DNA from 3 places in the Alkalihalobacterium sp. APHAB7 genome. Region 1 is predicted to be linked to each of the others. Evidence: a T-box and tRNA genes for the amino acid it is inferred to sense, from the RefSeq annotation. Region 1 holds a T-box; the other regions hold tRNA genes.
What was found. The T-box of region 1 lies ahead of serS (serine--tRNA ligase). A T-box ahead of a tRNA ligase gene usually reads a tRNA of that ligase, here a tRNA-Ser.
Positions count from the first base shown of each region.

Region 2: it encodes a tRNA-Ser, which carries the amino acid that the T-box ahead of serS (serine--tRNA ligase) is inferred to sense. The anticodon was not compared.
Region 3: it encodes a tRNA-Ser, which carries the amino acid that the T-box ahead of serS (serine--tRNA ligase) is inferred to sense. The anticodon was not compared.

Region 1 covers NZ_JBLWFS010000043.1:9,680-16,743, forward strand. Annotated here, with positions in the region: gene ACNSTQ_RS22115 (ABC transporter ATP-binding protein) at 1-39, opposite strand, end outside; gene ACNSTQ_RS22120 (ABC transporter ATP-binding protein) at 43-1,026, opposite strand; gene ACNSTQ_RS22125 (Lrp/AsnC family transcriptional regulator) at 1,099-1,560, opposite strand; gene serS (serine--tRNA ligase) at 1,965-3,245, opposite strand; T-box leader at 3,407-3,640, opposite strand; gene pdxT (pyridoxal 5'-phosphate synthase glutaminase subunit PdxT) at 3,652-4,245, opposite strand; gene pdxS (pyridoxal 5'-phosphate synthase lyase subunit PdxS) at 4,280-5,164, opposite strand; gene ACNSTQ_RS22145 (D-alanyl-D-alanine carboxypeptidase family protein) at 5,326-6,693, opposite strand; gene guaB (IMP dehydrogenase) at 6,813-7,064, opposite strand, start outside.
Region 2 covers NZ_JBLWFS010000007.1:359-7,422, reverse strand. Annotated here, with positions in the region: gene ACNSTQ_RS08990 (class I SAM-dependent methyltransferase) at 28-1,155, shown strand; gene ACNSTQ_RS08985 (DUF2626 domain-containing protein) at 1,193-1,438, opposite strand; gene ACNSTQ_RS08980 (helix-turn-helix transcriptional regulator) at 1,821-2,525, opposite strand; gene ACNSTQ_RS08975 (YqzE family protein) at 2,736-2,930, opposite strand; gene ACNSTQ_RS08970 (shikimate kinase) at 2,970-3,500, opposite strand; gene comGG (competence type IV pilus minor pilin ComGG) at 3,476-3,865, opposite strand; gene comGF (competence type IV pilus minor pilin ComGF) at 3,862-4,314, opposite strand; gene ACNSTQ_RS08955 (type II secretion system protein) at 4,272-4,622, opposite strand; gene comGD (competence type IV pilus minor pilin ComGD) at 4,609-5,049, opposite strand; gene comGC (competence type IV pilus major pilin ComGC) at 5,046-5,345, opposite strand; tRNA gene ACNSTQ_RS08940 (tRNA-Leu) at 5,633-5,716, opposite strand; tRNA gene ACNSTQ_RS08935 (tRNA-Lys) at 5,724-5,799, opposite strand; tRNA gene ACNSTQ_RS08930 (tRNA-Glu) at 5,888-5,962, opposite strand; tRNA gene ACNSTQ_RS08925 (tRNA-Ser) at 5,972-6,062, opposite strand; tRNA gene ACNSTQ_RS08920 (tRNA-Ile) at 6,070-6,146, opposite strand; tRNA gene ACNSTQ_RS08915 (tRNA-Gly) at 6,157-6,230, opposite strand; tRNA gene ACNSTQ_RS08910 (tRNA-Pro) at 6,253-6,329, opposite strand; tRNA gene ACNSTQ_RS08905 (tRNA-Gly) at 6,347-6,421, opposite strand; tRNA gene ACNSTQ_RS08900 (tRNA-Gln) at 6,426-6,500, opposite strand; tRNA gene ACNSTQ_RS08895 (tRNA-His) at 6,524-6,599, opposite strand; tRNA gene ACNSTQ_RS08890 (tRNA-Tyr) at 6,616-6,700, opposite strand; tRNA gene ACNSTQ_RS08885 (tRNA-Asp) at 6,707-6,782, opposite strand; tRNA gene ACNSTQ_RS08880 (tRNA-Met) at 6,858-6,934, opposite strand.
Region 3 covers NZ_JBLWFS010000029.1:289-7,352, forward strand. Annotated here, with positions in the region: tRNA gene ACNSTQ_RS19640 (tRNA-Ile) at 123-199, opposite strand; tRNA gene ACNSTQ_RS19645 (tRNA-Gly) at 211-284, opposite strand; tRNA gene ACNSTQ_RS19650 (tRNA-Pro) at 291-367, opposite strand; tRNA gene ACNSTQ_RS19655 (tRNA-Arg) at 375-451, opposite strand; tRNA gene ACNSTQ_RS19660 (tRNA-Leu) at 479-564, opposite strand; tRNA gene ACNSTQ_RS19665 (tRNA-Leu) at 581-664, opposite strand; tRNA gene ACNSTQ_RS19670 (tRNA-Asp) at 691-766, opposite strand; tRNA gene ACNSTQ_RS19675 (tRNA-Val) at 828-903, opposite strand; tRNA gene ACNSTQ_RS19680 (tRNA-Glu) at 935-1,009, opposite strand; tRNA gene ACNSTQ_RS19685 (tRNA-Ser) at 1,018-1,108, opposite strand; tRNA gene ACNSTQ_RS19690 (tRNA-Asn) at 1,111-1,186, opposite strand; gene ACNSTQ_RS19695 (SprT family protein) at 1,311-1,778, opposite strand; gene cmpA (cortex morphogenetic protein CmpA) at 1,888-2,028, shown strand; gene ACNSTQ_RS19705 (Tex family protein) at 2,065-4,221, opposite strand; gene ACNSTQ_RS19710 (PP2C family serine/threonine-protein phosphatase) at 4,575-5,177, opposite strand; gene sigB (RNA polymerase sigma factor SigB) at 5,174-5,962, opposite strand; gene rsbW (anti-sigma B factor RsbW) at 5,931-6,407, opposite strand; gene ACNSTQ_RS19725 (STAS domain-containing protein) at 6,404-6,736, opposite strand; gene ACNSTQ_RS19730 (PP2C family protein-serine/threonine phosphatase) at 6,790-7,064, opposite strand, start outside.

The DNA of each region.
Region 1 (7,064 bases):
TTTCTCTCGATCTTGTTGTAAATTCTCTTTGTTAGACATTATTTACTCCTTTCCGTCATAAAGAACACAACGCACTTTATGTCCTGGCCCTGCTTCATAAAGTTCTGGTACGTCGTTTGTACACTTCTCCATAGCATGTTTACAACGTGGAGCAAATCGACAACCTTGTGGGAAATTATGGGCTGGTGGAACCATCCCAGGAATAGCTTCTAGACGTTCTTTATCATCATCAATTTGCGGCATACTAGCCAGTAGACCTACTGTATACGGATGCTTTGGATCTGTAAATAATTCTTTTACATCAGCACTTTCTACAATTTGTCCACCGTACATAACCATTACACGATCAGCCGTTTCTGCTACAACTCCTAAATCATGCGTAATCATTAAAATTGATGAACCAAACTCTTCTTTCATATCTATCATTAAGTCTAAGATTTGTGCTTGAATGGTAACATCAAGAGCAGTAGTAGGCTCGTCAGCAATTAAAAGCTTCGGATTACAGGAAAGTGCCATTGCAATCATAGCACGTTGTCTCATACCACCAGAAAGTTGGTGAGGATATTCACTAATAATTTCCTCTGCACGCGGGAAACCTACTAATTTTAGTAGCTCAAGCGCTTTAGCATATGCTTCTTTTTTCTTCATTTTCTTATGCTTCATTAACGGTTCTGCAATTTGATTACCAATTGTGAATACCGGGTTTAATGATGTCATCGGCTCTTGGAAAATCATCCCAATATCATTACCGCGGACATTTGTCATTTCTTTTTCTGATAACTTCAGCAAGTCTTTTCCTTCTAACTTGATAGACCCTGCTACAATTTTCCCTGGCGGTGATTGAATAAGTTGCATAATCGATAGAGATGTAATACTTTTTCCACTACCTGATTCTCCTACAAGAGCAAGTGTTTCACCTTTGCGAATTTCAAAATCTACTCCATCGACAGCTTTTGCTACCTTACCTTCGTCCATAAAGAATTGCGTTTTTAATCCTTTTACTTCTAAGAGAACATTTTTATCCATTCTTGCACCTCAATCTACTCTGCAATTTTTCTTGCTGCGATTTATTTTTTGTGATAGTTACTTCTAAATAATCTAAGCATTTTTTTCTTGTACGTAAGAAAATGAGTCTTTATATTGCTTTAACTCTATATTAACGTCAGCACTTATTATACCGTCCATTTTAGCCAACTCTTTATTTACAAAATGAACTAAATCTTCGTTATTTTTAAAGTAAGCTTGTATGATTAAATCGTGTCTTCCTGAGAAGGCACCGACAAAGCGTACTTCTGAATATTGATTTAGTTGATCTGCAATCTTTTCCTGACTTCCCAACTTGGTTGAAATGCCAATAATCGCTTGAACGTTTAAACCTACTTTATTTGGGTTAGTATGAATTACAAACTCAAACACATTTTCTTTTAGCATGCGGTTAATTCTTGTTCGAATTGTGCCTTCACTTACGTCCAACAATTTAGCAATCTCAGTATAAGATCTTTTGCCATTTTCCTGTAAATATCCTAATATAGCAAAATCCATAGTATCTAATTTACTCATGCTACCACATCACTTTACGATTTCAAATAAGTCCACTTAAAAATCTTTACGAAAATCTACACTATTAAATTAATATTTCTGTAAATTTCGTAAAAACTTTTAATTCAATATGCTCATTATAAGTAATATCGTATACAATTGCAATATTCGTTTTTTCATTTTTAAAGATTTTTATAGTAAAAAATCTAACAAACTAGTAATAGCAAGCGATTGAAAGCCCTTACAAAAACTAATTTTTGAAAAAAGTTCTATTTCGAAATTAGAAAAAACACTCGTTTTTTTTTACGAATATGCAAAACTTGTAATTCGTATTCCTATTTATGGTGCTTTTCTAATAAAACTTACTTAAAAATTTTGTAAAGAAAAAAGGCCAAGCTTTACTATAGCTTGACCTAAAATTTACTTTATTTTGCTTTTATTACTGTTTTGTTCCTCATATAAGGACGAAGCACTTCTGGAATGATAACACTGCCATCTTCTTGTTGGTAGTTTTCCAAGATCGCTGCAACTGTTCGACCTAATGCTAATCCAGACCCATTTAATGTATGAACAAACTCAGTTTTCCCTTTTGCGTCTCTTTTAAAGCGGATATTTGCTCGTCTAGCTTGGAAGTCCTCGAAATTACTGCAAGAAGAAATCTCTCGGTACGTCCCGTAGCTTGGTATCCAAACTTCTAAATCATACTTTTTGGCAGCTGTAAACCCAAGGTCAGCCGTACACATGCTCATCACACGATATGGAAGTTTTAATAGTTGTAAAACTTTTTCAGCATGTCCTGTTAGCTTTTCTAATTCATCATAAGAGTCATCCGGTTTCACAAACCGTACAAGTTCTACTTTATTAAACTGGTGCTGACGAATCAGTCCTCGTGTATCTCGACCTGCAGAACCAGCTTCTGAACGGAAGCATGCACTAAATGCAGTGTAGGCAATTGGTAACTGGTCAACAGAAAGAATTTCATCTCGATGTAAATTGGTAACAGGAACTTCAGCTGTTGGAATTAAGAAATAATCTTCTTCACGAATTTTAAAGGCATCTTCTTCAAACTTTGGCAATTGTCCTGTTCCAATCATGCTTGAACGATTTACCATATATGGTGGTAAAATCTCTTCGTACCCATGTTCATCGTCATGTAAATCCATCATGAAGTTTAACAAAGCACGTTCTAATCTTGCTCCAAGTCCTTTATAAAATACAAAACGACTTCCAGTCACCTTTGCTGCTCGTTCAAAGTCTAATATATCTAAATCTGTTGCTAGGTCCCAATGAGGCTTTGGCTCAAATGAAAAGTTTGGTTTCTCTCCCCATTGTCTCGCTTCTACATTATCATCTTCACTATTACCAACAGGTACTGACTCATGAGGGACATTAGGAATGGTTAATAATAAATAATCTAGTTGTTCCTCAATTGTACGTAATTGTTCATCAAGTGTCTTCACCTGATCAGATACATTACGCATTTCTAAAATAAGATGTTCCGCATCCTTTTTCTCACGTTTTAATAGAGCAACTTGTTGTGATACGGCATTTCTCTTACTTTTCAACTCCTCAACTTCTACGATAATAGCTCTTCTTTTTTCATCCAGTTCTTGAAATTGATCAATACCTGATAATTCCTCACCGCGCATTTCTAATTTTTTCTTAATACCATCAAAGTCTTTTCGTAATAACTTAATATCCAGCATCATTTAACCTCCCACGACATTTCTATTCTAATTCCATTATTCACTATTTCCTTATTTTTTGAAAGTATATACCTATGGGTAAGAAACTCAAGAGACATTTAAAATTTTTTTCTCTCTTCATAAAACTTATTAGAGAACGCAAAAAGCCCCCGTCCCTAAATATAAGGGACGAGAGCACCCGCGTTGCCACCCTTTTTGCAACCATGACTACATTACACCATAAATCATGAATGCCTCTTAAACAGTTAACGGCTGTTACCGGAAATGCTTCAGGAGTTTCCTTTGACATTTCACTCAGGGGGCAGAATTCACAACCACATTTGATCGGTTCGCACCAACCACCGACTCTCTGATGACAAAATATGATTACTACTAGATCCCTTCGACGCTTTAAATAAATATATGGTTAAGCTTGTACTTTTGAACTTAGTCTTTCACGTACGATGTCTACGAAGTATTGGTGAAAACGATGATCATCTGTTAATTCAGGATGGAACGAACAGGCTAAATAATGCCCTTGTCTTGCAACAACAATTTCTTCATTAAACTTTGAAAGGATTTCTACATTTTCGTCAACATCCACGATGAGCGGTGCACGAATAAAAACGGCACGGACATCATCACCAATCCCTGTAACGATTAAATCTGTTTCAAAGCTTTCCCGTTGTCTTCCAAATGCATTTCTTTGCACCGTCATATCCATAAATCCTAAATGTCCTTCAGGTTGTCCAACAATATGTTTAGACATTAGTATAAGACCCGCACATGTTCCGAAGACTGGTTTTCCTTTTTCTCCAAATTCCTTTAAAGCTTCAAAAAAACCATATTCGTCAATTAACCTGCGCATCGTCGTACTTTCTCCACCTGGAAAAACAAGACCATCAATATCTTCTAATTGCTCAACCTTTTTAATAATGACAGTTTCTACATCAGGAGCAGCTAAACATTTCACATGTTCTCGTACCGCACCTTGAAGAGCAAGCACTCCAATTTTAATCATAGTAAAGTTTCCTTTCTACAAGTAACAGTTGGAATTACCAGCCGCGCTCTTGCATACGCTCTGAAGGATTTAAAGATGAAATTTCAATCCCTTTCATAGCTGATCCTAAATCTTTAGAAAGTTCAGCAATTAACGCATAATCTTGGAAGTGTGTTGTTGCTCTAACGATTGCACGAGCAAACTTTTCAGGATTATCTGACTTGAAGATCCCTGAACCAACGAAAACTCCGTCTGCGCCTAACTGCATCATTAATGCAGCATCTGCAGGAGTTGCAATTCCACCTGCTGCAAAGTTAACGACAGGTAATTTACCTTCTTTTTGAATCTGAACTAAAACTTCATAAGGCGCGCCCGTATTTTTAGCTTCTGTCATTAACTCGTCTGTTGACATAGAAATAATCTTGCGGATTTGTGACTGTATCATACGCATGTGACGAACAGCTTCTACAATGTTCCCTGTTCCTGGCTCACCTTTTGTACGAAGCATTGCTGCGCCTTCACCAATACGACGAGATGCTTCACCGATATCACGAGCTCCACATACGAAAGGTACAGTATACTCGTTTTTGTTTAAGTGATATACTTCATCCGCAGGAGTTAAAACTTCACTTTCATCAATATAGTCTACTCCTAGAGCTTCTAATATACGAGCTTCAACAATATGACCGATACGGCACTTTGCCATTACTGGAATAGAAACTGCACCCATTACTTCTTCAACAATTGTTGGGTCAGCCATACGAGATACTCCACCTGCTGCACGAATATCTGCAGGTACACGTTCTAATGCCATTACCGCAACTGCACCAGCTGCTTCAGCTATTTTTGCTTGCTCTGCATTAATAACGTCCATAATGACGCCGCCTTTTTGCATTTCTGCCATTCCACGTTTTACACGATCTGTTCCCGTTTGTACCATTAGTAATTCCTCCTATACGATTCTCTAAAGCTTTTCGTGTTGTTGTATATCGTAGCTATGTAATTCTACCTAGCAACACGCGCACAATATAATAAATTTTCAGTAATTATTGTACCACTTTTCTAAAGTAAAGCAAATGAAAGAGATAAAGAAGGTTGGATTTAGTTAAACCAACCTTTTACTGTATCAGCAACACTCGTCCATACATTCGAGAAAAAACCGCCAATCCCGCGCATTCCTCTGCTAAAGAAGCCTGCACGTTCCACATCTTCTGCTGTTTCAACAAAAACGATTTCATGAGTTAATTCATGACCGAAAAGGTGGCCATACTCAATTTCACCTTTATATACTGCAGACAATGTACCGATCACTTCACCTTGTTCAATTGGTGCCTTTAATTCACCGTCATCTGTCATTAAAGCAGGGTCTATTTCTAGGAGAGGTTGAAAAGCTTCTTCATCACCTGATTTAATTAAAACTTTCAAAGGTTCACTTACTGAAATTTTCACTTCACGTGCTTTTCCATTTACTACTGGGATCGTCGCAACACCTTCTTCAAATAAATCTTCAAGATGTACTTCATGGTGCACGAAGTTATTAAATCCATAATCTAAAAGGCGTTGTGTCTCCATAAACCTTTCATCCGAATTCTTTAAACGCATTACAACTGAAATCAAAGTAATACCATTGCGTTCGGCCACCCCAGTAAAACAAAACCCTGCCTCGTTAGTAGTTCCCGTTTTCAGTCCTAACATGCCTTGGTAATCATGCTTTAAACCAGGAAGCATGTCATTCCAGTTCTTCATACATGTCCAATCTTCTAAACAATTTTCTACATCAACATCAGTTAACACATCACCTTGAAATCTCTTCATCGGAATACTTGCTGTATCTAACATTTCAGGAAAATCATTAATTAAGTGAAAGGCCAGCTTTGCAGTTGCACGGGCTGATAAACGATTTTCGTCATTTTCTGCCCCTGCAACATGCTGCCCTCCATAAAAACGATTAGGTAAACCTGTAGAATTTACAAACCTATACTCTCCAAGTTCCAATTCTGCTGCTTTTTCATTCATACGTTCAACAAACCTCTCATACGAACCGCCCGCAATCAATTCTGCTAATGCAATCGTTGCAGCATTTCCAGATTCAATTGCCATTGCTTCGTACAATTCTCGAACAGTATAAGCAGTTTCTGTATCTAATAAAACATTTGAAGATCCTTCTTGGTGTGACATATTTCTAATAAAGCTTCTAACTGGAACCGTTTGATCCCAAGCAATAGAGCCACTATGAATTGCCTCTAAAACGAGATATTCCGTCATCATCTTTGACATACTTGCTGGTGGTAACATAACATCAGCATTTTTTTCCATTAATACTTTCCCCGTATTAGCATCTACTAAAATAGCAGATTCAGCTATTAAATCTATGTTCGCCTCAACTTTTTGGATCGAACTAAAGAAAGTTACAAATGCAATTGCACAAAGCAGCGTATAGGACACTACTTTTTTATATTTAAAAAACATGAACAACCACTCCTCTTTATTCATTACACAATCGGTATTGTAACATATCTAATCATAAAAAAATAGATAGGTAAATTACCTATCTATTACAGATATGTTAAGGGTTTTGAACAATTTGTCTATGACTGAACCGAGTAATTTGGGGCTTCTTTCGTAATTTGAACATCATGAGGGTGGCTCTCTCTTAAACCGGCACCTGTAATACGGATAAATTGACCATTATCTCGTAACTCAGTTATTGTCTTCGTCCCGCAATACCCCATTCCAGCTCTAATTCCACCAATTAATTGATGAATAGTATCTGTCAAAGGTCCTTTATAAGGAATACGGCCTTCAATACCTTCTGGGACTAATTTTTGATTATTTTCTTG
Region 2 (7,064 bases), on a different contig from region 1:
ATAATTTTGAGCATTTAAGGGGAGTTTATGACACATCCAATCATTTCTTACATAAGAAATCAAACAAATCAAAAAATAAATTATGCAGAATATATGGCAAAAGTACTTTATGATCCACAATATGGATATTATATGAAACAAAAAGAAAAAGTTGGAAAAAAAGGTGACTTTATCACAACAAGTAATATTCATTCTATTTTCGCCAAAGTATTTTGTTCTATTTTTCACGAGGTCATTACGAAAAATAATCTACCATTCGTCATCTGTGAAATTGGTGGAGGAACAGGTCGCTTTTCTTATGACTTATTAAAAGAATGGAAAGCAAAATATCCAGAATCATATGAAGCACTCTCGTATTACTTAATTGAGGAAAGTCCTTATCACATTACGATGCAAAAAGAGTTACTAGGAGAATTTAACAACGTTCACTACTCTCCCTCTATTGAACATATGAATATAGACGTTTTTGAAGGAATTGTATTTTCGAATGAATTAATTGACGCATTTCCCGTACATGTTATAGAAAAACAAAATAATGTTATTTACGAAGTTTTTATTACAGTAAATGATTTAGAGGAATTAATGGAAGTGAAGGCACCACTTGAAAATAAAGAAATTCAAATGTGGATAGAAACATATGGACCAAAGCTAAATAACAATCAACGAATCGAAATTCCGTTAGCGATGCAGCAATGGATTGAAAAAATTAGTCGATCTCTAGTTAAAGGGGCCATCTTCACAATTGATTATGGCTATTGGAACGAAGAGTGGCAACACCCTGAACGTGGGGATGGTAGTTTAAGGGGCTACTATCAGCATCAAATGATTGACGACCCCTTACTCTATCCGAGTGATATGGATTTAACGACTCATATCCAGTTGGACCCTTTTATTAAGATTGGTAAAGAGCATGGGCTGGAGACACAGCTCGTTGCAACTCAAGATCAGTTTTTACTCCAAGCAGGAATTCTTAACTATTTACAAGAAAACTACGATCCTAATCCATTTTCAGAAATAAGTAAACAAAATCGAGCGATACGTTCTCTTATTACGGATGGAATGAGTAAAGCGTTTCATGTTATTTTTCAAGCAAAATCACTTACAGTGACCGAAAGCCTGTCTTTCTTAAAAGCTGAAAAAGAGGCTGACTCATAAGTGTCAGCCTCTTCAGTATGTAAACTGAAGTTACATATTAGTGATTTCCAAAGCCTGGTACAAGTAGGAAATGCGAATACCACGTAAAACCTACAAAGAAAACAGTTAAGTATGCACCAAAAAGGTAAATGTACACTCGCTCTGATAAATTTAAATAGCTTAATGCAACGAAAGCTCCTGTTTGTGCAAAAAACAATAACGCCATGTTATACATACTTCCAACGAAGAAAAGTATTGCAAAAATACCTGTCCAGAAGCCTAAAACACGAAACATACGATCCATTCCTGTCCCCTCCTTCTCTATGTCTTAATCCATTGATCAACAATAGCACATGTCTATGCTAATCATATCATAAAAAAATACAGCACACTACAATTATATATGACAACTAATTTGCTTGTAAATGACTTATCCTTGTCTATATCGTGTCTTTCTATAATTACTTTTATATTGCGTGTTCAAAACGGAGGACAAAAAGATCCAAGAAGTTCGAGGCGGTGCAGTTGCGAGTACCGCAGCGTATGCTATTAATACGTGAGGAACGCAGCAACAAACCAACGAGCTTCCACAGGATGTGGTGACTTCGACATTCCCACAGGACTGGAGGGCTTAGTCGATGATCATCTACTAACAGAGATTTTTCCCGGACTTTTTGAACATCCTCTTATAGAATAATTGTTGTATAGGAACAAGCAATGCATCCTTCATTTTTCATGGATTGCTCTTCTTTGAGTATAACTTTCCCAAAGAAAAACTCAAATATACCGAGTAATAGAGAATAGTGCATAGAACATAATGGAACTGAGTGTTCCCTAATCGCCTCTTTAAAAGTACAATTATAAATGCTAAAATTTACTTGCTTTTCTTCCTGATTGTAAGTTATTTCAGGATTTAGTCCTTGATTTGAAGCTATTTGCTCAATAAGCTTAATTTTTTCTTCATCGCTAATATCTTCAATACTACGATTGACGCGAGCTATAAATGTTTTCGCCGATTCCATCCCAAACTTATAACCAATATTCTTTAATGCTTCTACTCCCTCGTCTCCAAAGCTAGCTAATGTCTCTAGACACATCTCAGCTAGACGCTGATAGTCTCGATATGGAAACTGAAGGCTAATGACTTCATCTGATAATCTGTAAAAACGACTTGGTCTACCACCTTTGCCTGTCTTCTTTGTCTCTGAAACTACCATATTTACATCTTCTAATTTAGTTAAATGTAAACGAGCCACATTGGCATGAATGTTAAACTGGTCCGCTATTTCCTGAACTGTAACATCACCGTGTCGTTTCGTAACATATTGATATATAGAAAACCGAGTTGGATCAGATAAAACGCTGGTTATCTTAAGTGTTTGTTGCTCCAAATTACGTCACTCCCTCTTCATGTCTTGTACCATTATAATACAATTCAATAAACATTCAAATCAATTTTCATAATTTGTAGTTTTTTGTCAAAAAAACATGAAAAAGATGACCCAATTATTGCTTACACTCAACCTGCTAATTTTGATTACAAGATAAAATATCGGTTGAGAGTCAAACACAATGGATTGAGCCATCATCGTTAAACGCTATTATTTTTTCCGATTTCGATTTTTTTTTAATATCATTGATAAAGCTAAAGGTAACATACCGAACATTTGATATTGTATAGGTGGCCTGGCTTCTTTCCTCTGCCTTCTCAATGCGATTCGCTCTTCTTTCGGGCGATCGACATAAGAAACAAATTGTTGAGTAACAAATTTTACATAATCATTAAATGAAGACATTTGATCCCACTCCCGAACATACATTTAATATTATTATTGTCACTTTGAGAGAGAATCATTCATGATCAAAAGAATCTTATCTACAATTTCAGTAATAGATAAAAGGGTAGTATCAATTTTATAATCAGCGTCTTCGTAAAAAGGCATTCTTTGCAAAAACAACTCACTTACCTGTTCTTTTGATTTATTTTGCAATAGTGGTCTTGTAGTATCTCCTTTTGTTCTTTCTAGAACTTCCTCTATGTCACAATGCAAATAAAAAATACTCCCTTTTTCTCGCATAATCTTTCGGTTTACTTCGTTGACAACGATACCACCCCCTGTTGTTACAACCGTATTTTCAATTGGTAACTTTTCTAACACATCAGTTTCATATGAACGAAAGGCCCCTTCGCCTTCTTCCTGGAATATCATTGCAATACTTTTACGTTGTATGGCTTCAATCTTTTCATCTGTATCTAGTAGTTTATAATTTAATTTTTTAGCCAATACTTTTCCAATTGTTGATTTTCCTGCCCCCATAAATCCGGTTAAAAAGATAATGTTTACCCCATCGTATACTCTATCCATTCCTTCACCCTCATTTTTTCTTTGTCTAGTAGAAGTCGAACGACTCTTTGCTTTTCCTTTTCTGTCCTAACTTTAAGTTGTATGTTTAATGTATCATGGGTCTCTTCTAAAATCCAATATACGGCTGCACCTTTTTCATAATTAAAAGCACCTGAATCAGAAAGTCGATTGGTTGTTAAATCATCAACTATATCAACCGCAGCCATCTGCAGTAAGGACTCTAGGAGAAAAATCTCTTCTTGTTCCGCATAGAACTTTTTTTCCGTCAGGTACACATCCAATACATGCATGAGAGCTAAAGATAAAAGTAAACAGAGAATTAAAGTCATAGGAAGAATAAAACCCTTTTGCCCATTTTTCTTCAACTATTAACCTCCAAACAACATACGAAAGAAAACCTTCGCTTATACTTTTTTCCATTTGTATCAACTATTGATACTACGACACCATGAGGAACTAATTGATAAGACACAGAAGATACATGACGTAAAAATACATCGTGTCCTTGATAATTAACTCTCCTTCGAATCAGTTTTCCATACTTTTCAATCGAAATAACTGCACCATCTGGTTTACGAAGCCTAAGTGTATCACCCGTGACTTCAATTTCACTTGCTTCTCTTATTTCCATACTAAATTGGTTGAAAAATAATTCAACTTGTAGCTTATGAGGTTGTTCAGTTGGAGTAGGGAGGATAGGAATACTTTTGATAACGAGAGGGAAAATAGAGGCAATGATTAATAAAATGGTAAAAGCGATGATAACTTCAATTAATGTAAATCCTCTTTGATTTGTTTTTTGGCATATCCGCATTTTTCATAATCACGTCCATTTTTACTCGACCAGGAAAGACACACTTTTAGCTTTCTTTCAGTCACTTGAAGCACTGACCAATGATACATGGTCTCCCCTTTTTCAAACACTCCATTTGGTAATTGATTTTCAAATAACCAACGTTGAATAGTTTCATTTATCATTTCATTAGCGAAACTTTCTTGACGAATTGTTATTCGTTCATCATAAACTTTTATAAAAGCAGGAAAAACTGAAAGAGACAGGATCGAAAATATGAAAATAGAAGCAATAACTTCTAGTAATGAAAAGCCTTTATCTCTCTTCAATATAAAATCGCCCCTTCCCTATATGAAAAACAATCATATACCGTTGGCTTCCTACATACATAAATAAAGTTCCAGCTTTACTTATATTTCCGTTAGAAAGGAACCTGACATCAGTGATTCCTAAAGAACCACGTTCAAAGGAAACATCGACATTAATTGTTTGTTCATAAACAATTTGATTATTTTGTCTGATACCATAGCAGTTACGTTCAGAATTGAAGTAAAAAACAGCATGGACACCATTAGATATCGCAAGTTGCTGGGCATAATACAAATCGTTTTCGAGTTGAGAGAGCAGAACTTTTCTTTCATATGAGGAATAAGTGGAGTTAAGAGAGATCAGTGTAATAGAACTGACAACGGAAATGATTGTTAGTACAAGAAGGAGTTCAATTAGCGTGTAGCCTTGTTGTTCATTTAATTTCATTCTCTTACTACTTTACCATTTTCGAGCTTTAGCTTAGATTTGTCCGGACAAGATATATTACTAGCATAATCTTTTAAGTCATCAATACTTGCAGGAGGGCTTCCTACCTCAATCGTATAAGCACCAACCTGTGCTTGAAGCAGGTCAATTGTTGCATCACACCCTTTCTTATTAGCAACATCAGTATTTTTCGTCATATTCGGTACAGCGATTAGCAGTAGGATAGAAATGATCATTAAAACAATAAGCATTTCGATTAAGGTAAAACCTTTTTGTAATTTAAGCCACTTTTTCATAGACAACGCACTCCTAAACTAAGTTATTAGTAACATGCAAATGAACTAATGATAAGGGATGGTAAGTTAAATGTCTTAATCCAGGGGAATTTTGATAAAAGGGAAAGCATAGAGGCAGGTACTGACTGGTCTTCAATTCTGTAGCCGACATCACTCCTTATAAATTTCTAAATTGATAATACAATAAGTTGATTTAAAAGTCCCTATAATTACATAAAATTAACATATCTTTAAAAAACAAAAAAATCTCAAGTTTAAACTTGAGATCTAAGAATTTTCCTATGTAGTGGTGCGGGTGAAGGGACTCGAACCCCCACGTCAAAGACACTAGATCCTAAGTCTAGCGCGTCTGCCAATTCCGCCACACCCGCAAATAAATGGTGAGCCATGAAGGACTCGAACCTTCGACCCTCTGATTAAAAGTCAGATGCTCTACCAACTGAGCTAATGGCTCCTGAAGTTTATTTCATTTAGCATTTTGTTGTTAGAGGTTAGTTGGGTTTGAAATTTTCCCCTAGTCACTAACTACTAACTTCTAAAAATGGTGACCCGTACGGGATTCGAACCCGTGTTACCGCCGTGAAAGGGCGGTGTCTTAACCGCTTGACCAACGGGCCAGATGACAATGGCGGAGAAGGAGGGATTTGAACCCTCGCGCCGGTTACCCGACCTATACCCTTAGCAGGGGCACCTCTTCAGCCACTTGAGTACTTCTCCTTACTTATGGTGGGCCTAAGTGGACTCGAACCACCGACCTCACGCTTATCAGGCGTGCGCTCTAACCAGCTGAGCTATAGGCCCATAAAATAAATGGAGCGGGTGATGGGAATCGAACCCACGACATCAGCTTGGAAGGCTGAGGTTTTACCATTAAACTACACCCGCAGAATATTTGCTTTATATGAGATGGTCGGGAAGACAGGATTTGAACCTGCGACCCCCTGGTCCCAAACCAGGTGCTCTACCAAGCTGAGCCACTTCCCGGAAATAACATTTCGTTATGGAGCGGAAGACGGGACTCGAACCCGCGACCCTCACCTTGGCAAGGTGATGTTCTACCACTGAACTACTTCCGCAATATGGCTGGGCTAGCAGGATTCGAACCTACGCATGACGGAGTCAAAGTCCGTTGCCTTACCGCTTGGCTATAGCCCAATAAAAATTTTATTATTAAAAAATGGGGCGGCTGATGGGAATTGAACCCACGAATGCCGGAATCACAATCCGGTGCGTTAACCACTTCGCCACAACCGCCATGTAAAGTTAAAAATGGTGGAGGGGGACGGATTCGAACCGCCGAACCCTCAGGGAGCGGATTTACAGTCCGCCGCGTTTAGCCACTTCGCTACCCCTCCAACTTATGGCGGTCCCGACGGGAATCGAACCCGCGATCTCCTGCGTGACAGGCAGGCATGTTAACCGCTACACCACGGGACCACTTTTGGTTGCACTCTTCAAGCACTATTTATATAATTTTCTAGTAGTAATTTGAAGTAGATGCGATAATTTTTTTGGTTGCGGGGATAGGATTTGAACCTATGACCTTCGGGTTATGAGCCCGACGAGCTACCAGACTGCTCCACCCCGCGATAATATGAAAGTATACGGATGATGTTTTGCTTCGTAGTTGTCTTGACTGTTCCTTCCTCTTCTCGTATTTCAAAGAGGTAAAATGCGTCGGAACAACTTGTTGCTAATTCACGAAGCTTTGCTTGTTGC
Region 3 (7,064 bases), on a different contig from region 1:
CTCATTTATTTCGCTTGGCTTTTTGTTCAGTTTTCAAAGAACTTTTATTGATGTCTTAAAAGCGACTCCCTTATATTATAATAATATTCAAATGAAGTCAACACTTTTTAAAAACTTTTTTCTGGTGGGCCTAAGTGGACTCGAACCACCGACCTCACGCTTATCAGGCGTGCGCTCTAACCAGCTGAGCTATAGGCCCAAAAAATAAAATGGAGCGGGTGATGGGAATCGAACCCACGACATCAGCTTGGAAGGCTGAGGTTTTACCATTAAACTACACCCGCATATGATGGTCGGGAAGACAGGATTTGAACCTGCGACCCCCTGGTCCCAAACCAGGTGCTCTACCAAGCTGAGCCACTTCCCGTATATCATGGCGCGCCCTGAGAGATTCGAACTCCCGACCTTTTGATTCGTAGTCAAACACTCTATCCAGCTGAGCTAAGGGCGCTTCTATTTTAATATATGTTATATATGTTGGTGCGGCCGAGAGGACTCGAACCTCCACGGGGTTGCCCCCACTAGCCCCTCAAGCTAGCGCGTCTGCCATTCCGCCACGACCGCTTTATAATTCGCACATTGGTGCGGGTGAAGGGACTCGAACCCCCACGTCAAAGACACTAGATCCTAAGTCTAGCGCGTCTGCCAATTCCGCCACACCCGCTTAGTTTATCTTTTAAAATTAAAAAATGGCGGTCCCGACGGGAATCGAACCCGCGATCTCCTGCGTGACAGGCAGGCATGTTAACCGCTACACCACGGGACCACAAACCGCTACAAATTTATTAAATGCTCAACAACACAAAATTGTTACAGCTAATTAAATATGGTGGAGGATGACGGGCTCGAACCGCCGACCCCCTGCTTGTAAGGCAGGTGCTCTCCCAGCTGAGCTAATCCTCCATGCAGAACTTCTAAACTTCTAATATAATATTGGTGACCCGTACGGGATTCGAACCCGTGTTACCGCCGTGAAAGGGCGGTGTCTTAACCGCTTGACCAACGGGCCAATATGACTGGCGGAGAAGGAGGGATTTGAACCCTCGCGCCGGTTACCCGACCTATACCCTTAGCAGGGGCACCTCTTCAGCCACTTGAGTACTTCTCCACTGGCTCCACAGGCAGGACTCGAACCTGCGACCGATCGGTTAACAGCCGATTGCTCTACCAACTGAGCTACTGTGGAATGATTATTGGACTTGAACTATTTTACATGATTTCATTCATGATGTCAAGTTCATCTAGAAAATTATCGCAACTACTTAGACAAGCTGTCTTGCAGCGACCTCTATAATATATCACAGAATAATTTAGTGGTCAACATCCATTTTTATCATCCTTAATTTCCCGCCACACTTACCACAAGCATATCGCGAAAGGTCAAACTTTCTTTTTCTAGTGTACTTTAAAAAACAACTTGTACATTGAATAATATACCGTTTCTTAGAGTAAGTTTTTTCATTAGAGAGTGCTTTACAGTATCTAGCTCCACCTACTTGCTTTAATAAATCTTTAAAGTCTTTATCTTTATGTTGATAGCCTTTCTTTTGTATGTGAAGGTGATAATGACATAATTCATGTTTAATAATGGAGATGAGCTCTTCTTGGCCAAAGGCTTCATACTGTTTAGGATTGATTTCAATGTCATGGGTATGCAGCAAGTATCGTCCGCCTGTTGTTCTCAGGCGATGATTAAATCGTGCTTGATGGACAAAGGGACGCTTAAAATACGCTAAGGATACTTCCTCAACGATGGATTGCAACTCTTCTTGCTTCACGATCTTTTTTCTCCTTTAAATAAATTACTTTCAAATTTCTATCAACTTTGACAAACTGTTATACATATACTAATCATAGTAACATAAATGATTAAGGAGCTGCTAGCTTATGCCCTACTGGCTAAGAAAGCAACTAAAAGTCGCTTTCTTTCAAAAAAATCGATACCAAATTAAATTACTCAACCAGTGTTGGTTCTATTATCAAAGGACAAATTACAAAAGAAATACTGCAATTGAAAAAAGCAATTAATTAAGAGAGAGGCTGACAAAGTCAGCCTCTGTTCTTTTATTCATTTATTTGCTTTTCAGGTTCAAGCATCGTCAAAGCAACTCTTTGCTTTTTAAAGTCAACATCATCAACCCAGACGGTAACAACCTCTCCAACTGCTACAACTTCTAGTGGATGCTTTACAAATCGATTACTTAATTTAGAAATATGGACAAGGCCATCTTGTTTTACACCCACGTCTATAAATGCACCGAAATCAACTACGTTTCTTACTGTCCCCTGTAATTCCATTCCTTTTTGCAAATCTTCAAGTGCTAATACACCTTTTTTCAATAATGGCTTGGCTAAATCATCACGCGGGTCACGTCCCGGACGAATAAGTGCATCAATGATATCTTTTAAGGTCGGTTCCCCAATTTCTAACGTATGCGCCATTTCCGATAATGAAATTTGTTGAAGTTTTTCTTTTAAGGCGTCTGTACCTAGCTCTTCCATACTGGCTCCAACCGCTTCAAGTAACCTTTTTGTTTCCGTATATGACTCCGGGTGAATTGCTGTATTATCTAATGGGTTCTTCCCTTCTGGAATTCTTAAGAACCCGATACACTGTTCATACGTTTTATCACCAAGTCTAGGTACTTTCTTTAATTGTTGACGAGAAGTAAATTTCCCTTCTTCATTTCGCTTCTTGACCACATTATTAGCAACCACCTTTGATAAACCTGCTACATATTGAAGCAATGAGGATGATGCTGTATTTACATTGACACCTACACGGTTTACTGCCGTCTCCACAACAAACCCTAAGGATTCCGCCAACCTTTTCTGAGAAACGTCATGCTGATATTGACCAACACCTACAGATTTAGGGTCTATTTTAACTAGCTCAGCTAACGGATCTTGTAACCGCCGTGCAATTGATACTGCACTCCGTTCTTCGACTTGTAAATCCGGGAACTCTTCGCGCCCAAGCTCAGAAGCCGAATACACACTCGCTCCAGCCTCATTAACGATTAAATAAGAAATCGGTAATTTGTTTTCTTTGATTATATCCGCAATAAATTGTTCCGTTTCTCTTGATGCTGTTCCGTTTCCAATCGCAATAACATCAATATTGTGCTGCTCAATTAAACGATTCACGACTTTCTTAGCTTCTTCTACCTTATTATGAGGCGGAGTTGGGTAAATCACTGTAATATCTAGAACTTTACCTGTATCATCTACTACACCTAACTTACAACCCGTTCGGTAAGCTGGATCGACACCTAGTACCGTGTGATCTTTAATGGGTGCTTGAAGTAATAGATTTTTTAAGTTCTCTGAAAAAATATGTATCGCCTGTTCTTCCGCTTTAGTTGTTAGTTCATTACGTATCTCGCGCTCTATTGAAGGTTCAATTAACCGCTTATACCCGTCTTCAATTGCCTCAGTTACATAAGGCACAGCACTTGAATTATTGTTTTTTATGTAGTTTCTATGCATATACGTTTCAATTTTTGGCACAGGGAATGTAACTCCAACACGTAAAATTTCTTCTTTTTCCCCACGATTTATAGCGAGAATACGGTGTGGTACGACTCGCCTCAGGGGCTCCTCATACTCATAGTACATCTCATAAATGCCTTTTTCATCTTTTTCAGCATCTTTTACTTTCGTAGAGATAATACCTTCTCTAAAAGCTAACTCTCTAATGTGCTTACGTACGTCAGCATCATCAGAAACCCACTCAGCGATAATATCTTTAGCCCCTTGAAGTGCGTCTTCAATTGAAAGTACTTCATGTTCTTCGGAAATATACTTTTGGGCTTCTACCTCAACAGCCGCCGATTTTGGCAAGGAGAATAACCAACCCGCTAACGGTTCAAGACCTTTCTCTTTCGCTACCGTTGCTTTTGTACGGCGCTTTTGTTTATATGGCCGATACAAATCTTCTACTTCTTGGAGCTTTTCTGCTTTTTCGATCGCTGTCTTTAATTCATCTGTTAGTTTTCCTTGCTCATCAATAAGACGAATGACCTCGCCTTTTCTTTCACTTAAGTTCACTGCATACTGCCATGTTTCAGTGATCGATCGTATTTGAACCTCATCAATTCCGCCTGTAAGTTCTTTTCGGTATCGCGCAATGAAAGGAACGGTATTCCCTTCTTCTATTAATTGGATTACTTGCTGAACAGTTTTAGTTGGTAAATTTAATTCTTTACCTATTTTCATCATCATTTGTTGACGTTGTTCCGGATTACTCAAGTTCATCTCTCCTCTATACACAACTTGCCATGTTAGCATTTCTTCTATTATATTAAATTATGCTTAAAAGTCGACTCTCCATAATAACCTTCGACAAACCACTCCCCAATCCTCTTATTGAATAACCTGTTTTAAAACAAAGCTGATTTCGTATACTTTGTTGCTTTTGGACCTTTTCCTTCACGCTGTTCAAGAAGAGCCTAAAACAAAGACCACCAAAGCCCACCTTCCCTCCTTATCATAGTCCCTTGTAAAATAGTCAAACGTTCTAACAGTTCAAAAAGGAGCCTGACCATATGAATGTAGTCAGACTCCTAAAGCCATTAATGTAATTGTCCAACGAGAAGCGTCAGGTCATCATCAACTGCACTCACATGTTTTTCAATAAACCGATCCGCCTCTTCCTGCGAACGCATATCTGTTAAGTTCTCACGCTTTAAACCACTCAACTTAACTCCATCTGAAAAAATAACAAATACACTACCAGGGTCGTAAGGAAAACTCTCAGTTTTAACGTTGATTTTTCGTCCCGATAAAAAGCCGCGATAAGGCATCGGTCTGATCATTTGTCCTTTGGAAGAATAAAACAAAAAGCCAACATTCCCAATGTTACTATAGTGGACCTTCCTATCTTTCCGATCAAACTTGACAACAGTTAATACAACTCCTCGCTTTGAGACTAGACTTTTATTACATAGCTCAACTATTTTCTTTACATCTTCATGATGGTTCTGTCTAATGACATTCATTACAGTAACAGATGAAGCATAGGCTTGTTCACCGCTGCCTAATCCGTCAGAAACAGCACAGACTACATAATTTTCTTTTTCTACAACGACATAGGAATCCCCGCAAAGTACATTTCCATTTTTCGGTCTCTGATAAGCTGAAATACTCACATGTTGTTTTTTTTCAAATTCGATCATTTTAAGCACTCAGTCGGTTTAACATCAATCGTTTCACGAAGCTTTTGCAGCGCCCGCCGTTGTAGTCTAGATACATGCATTTGAGAAATCCCTAATTGCTCTCCAGTCTCTTTTTGACTTAGGTTTTCATAATAGGTGAGCTGTAAGATCTGCCTCTCACGTTCACTTAAAACAAGAAACGCTTTTTCTAAAAGAATTTGTTGATCGGTTTGCTCGTACCCTTTTTCCGGGCGACCAACGAGATCTAATAGCGTGGCTTCTCCACCTTCTTGATCAGCTTCAATCGGCCGGTCAACAGATAGCGCCTGATAACTTCTGCCCATTTCCATTGCTTCTAAAACCTCTTCCACAGAAACATTAATGAGTTCAGCGATTTCCTCAACTTTTGGAGAACGTTGTAATTCATTTGTTAATTGATCAACAGCCTTTTTAATTTTAGGACCTAATTCTTTAATTCTCCTGGGAACATGAACACTCCACGTTTTATCGCGAATATACCTTTTTATTTCACCAATGACAGTAGGAACAGCAAAGGATTCAAAACTCTTTCCGACACTAGGATCAAATCGTCTAATTGCCCCAAGCAGACCTAACATACCGACCTGATAGAGGTCTTCTGCATGTTCTGGACCCTTCGCAAACTTTCGAGACAAGGTTTGAACTAGCGGCTTATAATGGTCAACTAGTTTTGTCTGCGCCTCTTTCGATTCACCTTCTTGATACTGCTTAATCCATGAAATTACATCATCTTTACTATTGGGTCGTTGCTGAGGTTTCGTCGACATATCGTTCCACCCCATCTCTTCCTAAGTACTTCGTCATCATTAAAATAACACCATCTTTTTCACTCATCTCCACCTTATCCATTAAAGTGTTAATGAGAAAGAGACCCAGCCCTCCTTCTTTTAACTCATTGATAGGCTGGCTTGCATCAATCGGTCCTAACTTATCTCTTATGCCTTCTATATCAAAACTTTCTCCACTATCTGCCACAACTACTTCTAATCGATCACTATATACATGAAAGGTCACTGATATACACCCATCCCCTTCATAAGCGTGCTCTACAACGTTCGTACATGCTTCTGCAACAGCAATTTTTATATCTTCAATATCATCGTAGGTGTAACCAATTCGATTTGCAATTCCAGAAACAGTCAAACGGATGACTCCTACATACTCTGGTTTTGCAGGAACTTTCATCTCGATGCGATCACTTTGACGGGTCATTGCATTCCCTCCTTTTCTTGATCTTCAATATCTATCACTTCATCCAAACCTGTAATTTTAAATAGTCTTTGCAAACGGCTAGATAAACCTTGAAGTTGGATGTGGCTGTTATAATTATGCGTGGATTTTAATGCACCAATAAAAATTCCAAGCCCTGTACTATCGATATACTCTACATCAGATAAGTCCACAATAACTTTCATACCACTTTGCTCAGTTAGCGGTAGCAATACCTCTCTTAATTTCGGTGCTGTAAAAGCATCAACCTCTCCTGATAAGTGTAATAAGTGCAAGTTTCCCTTAGTTTCTTGACGTATTTCTAAATTCATAATACCCCTCCTGAGAAAATCCTTCTCCATTTATTTACCACTCATTAGATTTTTTAAACCTTTCTTCGTATCACCATCATCGTAAAATCATCATTCAGTGAGAAATCTTGTAACTGAGCTAAATCATCGTAGATTTTCTCGACAATCTCTTGTGATGGCAAATGAATATAACGACGTAGAAGTTTCGTAATTTCTTCACGTTCAATAAAATGGTCCCCTATTCTACATTCTGTAACTCCATCAGAAAGTAAAACAATGACATCACCAACATTAACTTCTAGCTTATACTCACGAAAATTGGCGTTGTTGGACACTCCGAGTACAAGAC